3 regions of the Pelorhabdus sp. sgz311002 genome follow, and region 2 is predicted to be linked to each of the others. Evidence: riboswitches for the same ligand, from Rfam matches in the RefSeq annotation. Region 2 holds a riboswitch; each other region holds the start of a gene.
The links. Region 2 has a riboswitch for cobalamin ahead of AC0NJP_RS01455 (nicotinate-nucleotide--dimethylbenzimidazole phosphoribosyltransferase). Riboswitches for the same ligand answer to the same signal wherever they lie in the genome.
Positions count from the first base shown of each region.

Region 1: another riboswitch for cobalamin. It lies ahead of AC0NJP_RS07060 (sirohydrochlorin cobaltochelatase); the one in region 2 lies ahead of AC0NJP_RS01455 (nicotinate-nucleotide--dimethylbenzimidazole phosphoribosyltransferase).
Region 3: another riboswitch for cobalamin. It lies ahead of cobI (precorrin-2 C(20)-methyltransferase); the one in region 2 lies ahead of AC0NJP_RS01455 (nicotinate-nucleotide--dimethylbenzimidazole phosphoribosyltransferase).

Region 1 is NZ_JBWBCL010000003.1:261,680-263,947, reverse strand. It holds gene AC0NJP_RS07065 (DUF4198 domain-containing protein) at 10-744, shown strand; cobalamin riboswitch at 864-1,043, shown strand; gene AC0NJP_RS07060 (sirohydrochlorin cobaltochelatase) at 1,154-2,212, shown strand.
Region 2 is NZ_JBWBCL010000001.1:287,167-289,434, reverse strand. It holds gene AC0NJP_RS01455 (nicotinate-nucleotide--dimethylbenzimidazole phosphoribosyltransferase) at 1-1,008, opposite strand, end outside; cobalamin riboswitch at 1,124-1,319, opposite strand; gene cobS (adenosylcobinamide-GDP ribazoletransferase) at 1,441-2,199, opposite strand.
Region 3 is NZ_JBWBCL010000008.1:90,453-92,720, forward strand. It holds gene AC0NJP_RS12715 (ABC transporter substrate-binding protein) at 1-252, opposite strand, end outside; gene cobI (precorrin-2 C(20)-methyltransferase) at 296-997, opposite strand; cobalamin riboswitch at 1,157-1,337, opposite strand; gene AC0NJP_RS12725 (YecA family protein) at 1,460-2,268, opposite strand, start outside.

The DNA.
Region 1 (2,268 bases), on a different contig from region 2:
GTGATAGATATGAAAAAAAATAAATTTTTGGTTTGGGCAGCTTGTGCATGTTTACTTGCAGCTTCTTATGGCAGTGTGGCTTCAGCGCATGGTGTTTGGATTGGTGAACGTTTAGATCAAAAACAATTAATATTAGGAGAAGGTCCTGGCGATAATGCTTATAATCCAAACAATGTACAATCTGTGCAAGGATATACTGATACATTTCAAAAAACAACAGCGAAAGTAGTCGATGCTAAAAATCATGTTATTGTAGTTCCTAGTGATGATACAGCAGTTATCAGCGTAAATTTTGATTATGGATATTGGACAAAGGGGCAAGATGGTAAAGTGCATAATGCACCAATTTATCAAGTACCAGGAGCTGAGAAAGGCACACATGCTATCAAATATAATGTAACATATCTTCATGGAGTAAAGAATGTACAGGCCGTTCCAGATGTTCCATTGCAAATTATTCCGCAGGTTGATCCAACTACACTGCATAAAGGAGATGACTTGACAGTACTTGTCGTTAAAGATGGCAGACCTCTCGTCAATACAGAAATTATTCCAGATGTCATCAATAACCTTACTTATACAGTAAAAACAGATAGTGAAGGCAAAGCAACAATGAAAGTAGCGAATAATGGTGTGAATGTAGTTGGGGTTGAAATTGCTTTTCCAATTCCTGATAAAAATAATATGGCGACTCAAAATAAATATTTTTCTAGCTTAACTTTTACACTTTATCCCGAAGAATGATTTTTTAAAAATGAATATTCCTTATTTAATAGTAAAAACATGATTATAATTAATTGAATATTACGATTTGACAAAATAACTTTAAAGTGTTATTGTAAGTACGTGGAAATCAGAACAAACTGAATATCGATAGAATAGGTGCCGTAAGGCTTAATAGGGAAGTCCGGTGAAATACCGGCGCGGTCCCGCCACTGTAATGGGGAGCAAACTCAAGAAATGCCACTGGAACGAACGTTTTGGGAAGGTTTGAGCGAGCAATGATCCAGAGCCAGGAGAACTGCCTGTTTAATAATCACCATTTTTACCTACGAGCGATGGGGAGGGGATTGTAGCAGGTCTCTTGGCTGTTTACAAGCTGAGAATTGAACGTTTACTACTTCCTAATTCATTTAGGAAGTTTTTTTATTTTATGCAATTTTATATTTTAGGAGGAGTATTTGTGAAAAATTGGAAAAAAATGCTTGCGATCTCTTTGGCCTGTGCAACCTTTATGGGGGTAAATGCTGCCCCCACTTATGCTGCCTATGAACTAAATCCAGAAGTGAAGACGGCAACACCGGCGCTAAAACATGCGGCTCAAATTGGTGTAAATGTAGCGGAAAATCCGGCTATGCAGAATCTCGAAAATAAAGATGCAATTGTGGTGATGAGTTTTGGTACTACCTATGAAGAATCACGTAAGCTTACGATTGAACAAACTGTAGCTGATATTCAAGCGGCTCATCCTGGACAAAAGGTTGTTTTGGCTTTTACTTCTCACATTATTATTGATCGAATTCAGCAAAAAGAAGGCATCAAAATTCCTACTCCGGAAGAAGCTTTAGCCGAGCTGAAAGCGGAAGGCTATACTCGAGTTGCTCTTACTTCACTCGATGTAATTCCTGGCATGGAATATGCTTACGACAAAGCCATTTTTGATATTTATAAGAATCAGTTTAAGAAAATGACTCTGGGGACTTCTTTGATTTATTGGATGGGACAAGAAAAACAGCGTGATGATGTTACCGATGCGTTAAAAGCGATTCAAACTGAGTTTCCTAAGACAGGTAAAAATGATGCCATTTTATTGATGTATCATGGTACGCCTCACCCGGCTAACGCCTATTATTCAGTAATCCAAGCTCGTTTACAAGATATGGGACTCAATAATGTTTATACTTATACGGTAGAAGGCTGGCCTAATCTGGAAACCGTTATTCCTAAGTTGAAAGCAAATGGAGTCAAAAATGTTACATTGATTCCGATGATGATGGTTGCTGGGGATCATGCGAACAACGATATGGCTGGCGATGAACCAGATTCCCATAAATCCATTTTAAAGAAAGAGGGTTTCTTTGTAACGACTTACATTCATGGTCTCGGTGAGAATGAAAATGTACGGAAACTCTTTGTAGATCGTGCTAATGAAGCTTGGGATGCTTTGCAAAGCGCATCACAGCCTGAAAAAAAGCATATGACGAAAAAGTAATTTTAAATAGCATATAGAATCTAATCACCATTTTTGCCTACAAGAGTTAGGGAAGG
Region 2 (2,268 bases):
TGACGTACTTGCTAAAAAATCAGAAATACGAGCTACATTTTGCATCGCATAAAGCATCGTTTTCAAAATTGACACCATTAATACAGCACCGGTACCTTCCCCTAAGGCCATATCGGCTTTTAAAATCACATCTTCGGCCATAATATTGCCAAGTAGCAAACAGTACGCCATGCCTGGTTCTTTCGACATATGCGACGGAATTGCATAGCAATCAATTTTGCTATTTACTCTAACCGCACAAGCATAGGCCACGGCCGTAATAAAGCCATCAAGCACAAAGGGAACTTTTAGCTTGGCACATTCCAGCATACTAGAGCACATAGCTACAATGTCAAACCCACCGACACACCGTAAAATATCTTCAACGGCATGAAGTTTTACCTTATGCTTCTCTACGCCTTTCTCGACGATTTGGCGTTTACGCCGCAACGCCTCTGGCGTCTTTAGCCCAGCGCCATGACCAACCACGAACTCGGGCGGCATTCCAGTCAAGGCATGAAGCACCGCTGAAGATGTTGTCGTATTGCCTATCCCCATTTCGCCAAACGATAGTAGATTGGCTCCTTTTTCCCGAACCGCTTTTTGAACTCTTTCTCTACCAATATCCCAGGCTTTTTGAAATTCGTCCTGGCTCATAGCTTCTTCTTTCATGAAGTTTTTGGTGCCAAAAGCGACTTTCCGACAAACACCAGCTTCTCTCGTATCACGAATGCCAATATCAATTACTTCATAAGGAATTTGATGCATTTGACAAAAACAGCTGATGGTAGCCAAGCCTGCCGCCATATTTCTGGCCTGCAAATACGTAAACTCCACCGGATCAGGCGCAATACTTTCTTCTACTACCCCATTATCAGCAGCATAAATAATGTGGTAAGGACGAATCTCCGTATGAATTTTTTCCCATGCCATCAGCACTTTCTTTAAATGTTTTTCCAGAAGCCCCAGACTGTGCAGCGGTTTTGCCGCGCCATCAATCAATTCATCCACTGTCTTTTCAAAATCCATAATCAATCCCTCCTTCAATAAAAATACCTGTCACAAGACAAACAGCACCTGCCAAAAAGGCAGGTGCTGCTTTGATTAGCTCCTATCCTTCTGGCATTCTCTCTTACGCGAAGACAAATGACAGCCATAACAGGCAGGTCTCCTGGCTAACGGCTCATCAATGTTTTGACGCCTTCCCGGTTTTCCGGTGGCATCAGCCAAAACATCTCCCCGATTACAGTGGCGCGACCGCGTCGTTTCAGAATTGCTTCTGTCCGATCTTCCCTATTCTCCTCTTTTAACAAAGAGGCACCTGTTTGGTGGCATGTTATGAAATTATATCAATCTATTTCCTACTTCGGCAGAAAACTCGCGTTTCCTTGCTAAGTTGACGACTAAGCAAGAAAGTCGATAAGGCCGTAAAAAAAATCCTACTTTATTTTAATAGAAACATTAATAGAAACAAAGGAAGCAAAATAACACCGCCAGTTCCGTCACCACGCTTACAGCGCCATAAACATCGCCAGTCACACCGCCCAGACAACGATTCACATACGCAGCAAATAATAAGCCGATTGCTAAGCCGCCCAATGCAGTAAACAGGCATTTCACCCCTAAAAAGGCAAAAACAAGGGCGAAAAAGACTAATGCAATATAGAGATTGCGGTTTTGCCTATGTGAAGGAAAAACTTGTCCTAACCCACTCGGGCGAGCATAAGGAAAAAAAGTAATCGTAAAAACAATTCCCAATCTTCCTGTTGTCGGCATAGCGATTAAGGCCAAAGGTAAAACAAACGGATCAAGATCGTATAAAAAGGAGAAACGAGCTAACAGGGCTAGTGCCAGCGCTAAAGCGCCAAAAGCTCCTACCCGGCTATCTTTCATGATTTCAAGCATACGCTCGCGTTCCCGCCCCGAAAACACGCCATCAAAAGTATCCATAAAGCCATCCCAGTGCAGCGCCCCAGTAATAACGACTTCACCAATAATAAGACAAGCAATCAAAGACAACTGGGGACCGAGACCGCCAAAGCCCCAACGAGCTGCCACGAGCAAAAAGGCCAGTAAAACACCGATAAATGCGCCAATAAGCGGAAAATAACGAACACTGCGCCCAAAACTTTCTAGCGAGCTGTCATGATGGCTGAGTAGTTGAATTCTTGTTAAAAATTGAAAGCCTGTAATAAAATCACTAAACCATTGTTTCACCATGGAAAAGCCTCCACTATTGAAGCGCTATTTTTAAGATAGAAGAAAGCCCTGCACAAAAGTACAAGGCTT
Region 3 (2,268 bases), on a different contig from region 2:
CGATTCCGTTTTAGAACTGGGCCTGCCTGCGGCTTTCCCATCGACAGAATATAATAGATCTAAAAAAGAGGTAGAAAGCACTACGACTTTTTCCGGTTTTTTCGTTAAAGTAACTGTGCGTCCGGCATTATCTTGTATGGTTAAATAATTCCCGTCTTTCCCTTGATCGGCAGATTTTTGCGCACCACAGCCGGCAAAGAAAAGTGCTGCCACGCCACAAAGGAGTGCCAGCAAAAACATATACTTTTTCATTGCAGTCTCTTCCTTTCGCTGCTCCGTTAGATGCAGGAAGCGATTAGCCCCGTCTTGCTACAATGGTTGATAAATAGTTCAGTTTATGATCATCATTCAGATCAGACAAGTTATGTACCACTTGTTCGCCGTCTAGGCCGCAGCGGCTGATCATGACAGCTTGTTTGGCCAAGCCATGACGTTTTAATTTTTCCAAAACCTGCGGGAAATTTTTATAAACTTTCATAAGCACTACATTATCGGCTGTAGCGAAAGCCTGTTCCATTTTTTCTTCTTCCATCGTGGCTGGAATAATATTCAGTACATCGTCCCCTTCGACGATAGGATAACCTAATTTGCTGCCAATGGCGCAGAAAGCCGTAATGCCAGGAATCGTTTCAATGGGATGTCCACAGTCTTTTAACAGTCTGTATACATAAATATAAGTACTGTAGAACATAGGATCGCCCAAAGTTAAAAAGACAACCGTCTTTCCTTCATCTAAATAGTTCACGATTGTTTCCTTATTACTAGCCCAGGCATCATTCAATTGAGTTTGGTCGGAAACCATAGGAAATACAAGAGTTGCAATTTCAGCCGTGTCCTTAATATAAGGTTTAGCAATTGTAAGCGCCACACTGCCTTCTTTCTTCTCCGTTTTTGGCGCAATAATAATATCAGCCGACTTAATCAAATTAATCGCTTTTAATGTAAGAAGCTCCGGATCTCCAGGGCCTACGCCCACACCATAAAAAATACCTGCCATTGCAAAAACCTCCATAAATTAAAAATAGGTCATAAAAAAACCTTTCTTAAAGCAAGAAAGGTCTTATTTCAAAAGAGCGCTGAAATCAAAAATCCTGGCTTTTGGCCAGGAAAAAAAGATCGAACTCTTTAATCCCCTCCCCATCGCTCGTGGGTTAAAACGGTGATTGTTAAACAGGCAGTTCTCCTGACTCTGGATCATCGCTCATCCAAACCTTCCCAAGACAATCGTCTCAGTGGCATTTTCTGGTTTCGCTTCCCATTACAGTGGCGGGACCGCGCCGGCCTTGCACCGGACTTCCCTATTAAGCCCTATGGGCACCTATTTCAATCTTATGCAATTATGAAATAACAGTTAATGTAACTTATTTATATCACTTGTTTGCAAAAAAGTCAAACAAATCCGACTAGAACTACAAGTATGCCCAGCTCTCTATAAATAGAAAAGCTGGGCTTTTTGCAGCTATTTGCCGCAGCACTTTTTGTATTTTTTCCCGCTATTACAAGGGCAAGGATCATTGCGACCGATCTTGACTGGCACCGCCTCATTTACGTTGCTCAGTTCCTGACAAGGCTGCAATTTCGCCGATTCATCCTCCACAAGTTCTACCGGTTTATACCCCTTCAACACCCACATGCGCGTCTGATTATGAAGCGCTGCCACATAGGGAAGTAAGGTATCTTGAAAAGAGTCACTAGGAAACTCATACCCTTTTGATAAGTAAGCTAAGAGATCGCCACTGCCTTTACTATTGTTGATAATATAAAAACAATCTTCGGCTAATGCCGCCGCCTCTTCCCGATTGAGCGAATAGCACTCTTTCATAAAGCGCAGGAAATTCTCTGAAGCAGAGTTTTTATCAACAAAACCGGGTTTACCAGCCTTCACAAATTGCTGCTTTAAAAAGGAACAGTAAGGAAGTTCAGCACGACTTTTCTGTTCTCCTAGAATATAGGCCCGATCTTTCACACGATAATCGGCATAAACCTCTTTATCAATTACAATTTGACCATAGCAAGCCGCAGCTTCAGCAATGACCGCCAAATAACGGGAAATATCCTGCGTTGCAACAATCCCTTTTTCCTGCACGAGCGCTACAAGCTGATCTTTTTCCAACAAGCCATAATAATAAAGTAAACCCTGTGTAGCATAAATCCACTCAGTATTTTGCCTGATCATTTCATAAAGCTTGCCTTCATTTAAAGCCTGAAAAGCCTGCTTCACACCAGTAGGCATCCAAAAAATCGTCTTCTCATCACAAGTACCAGTGC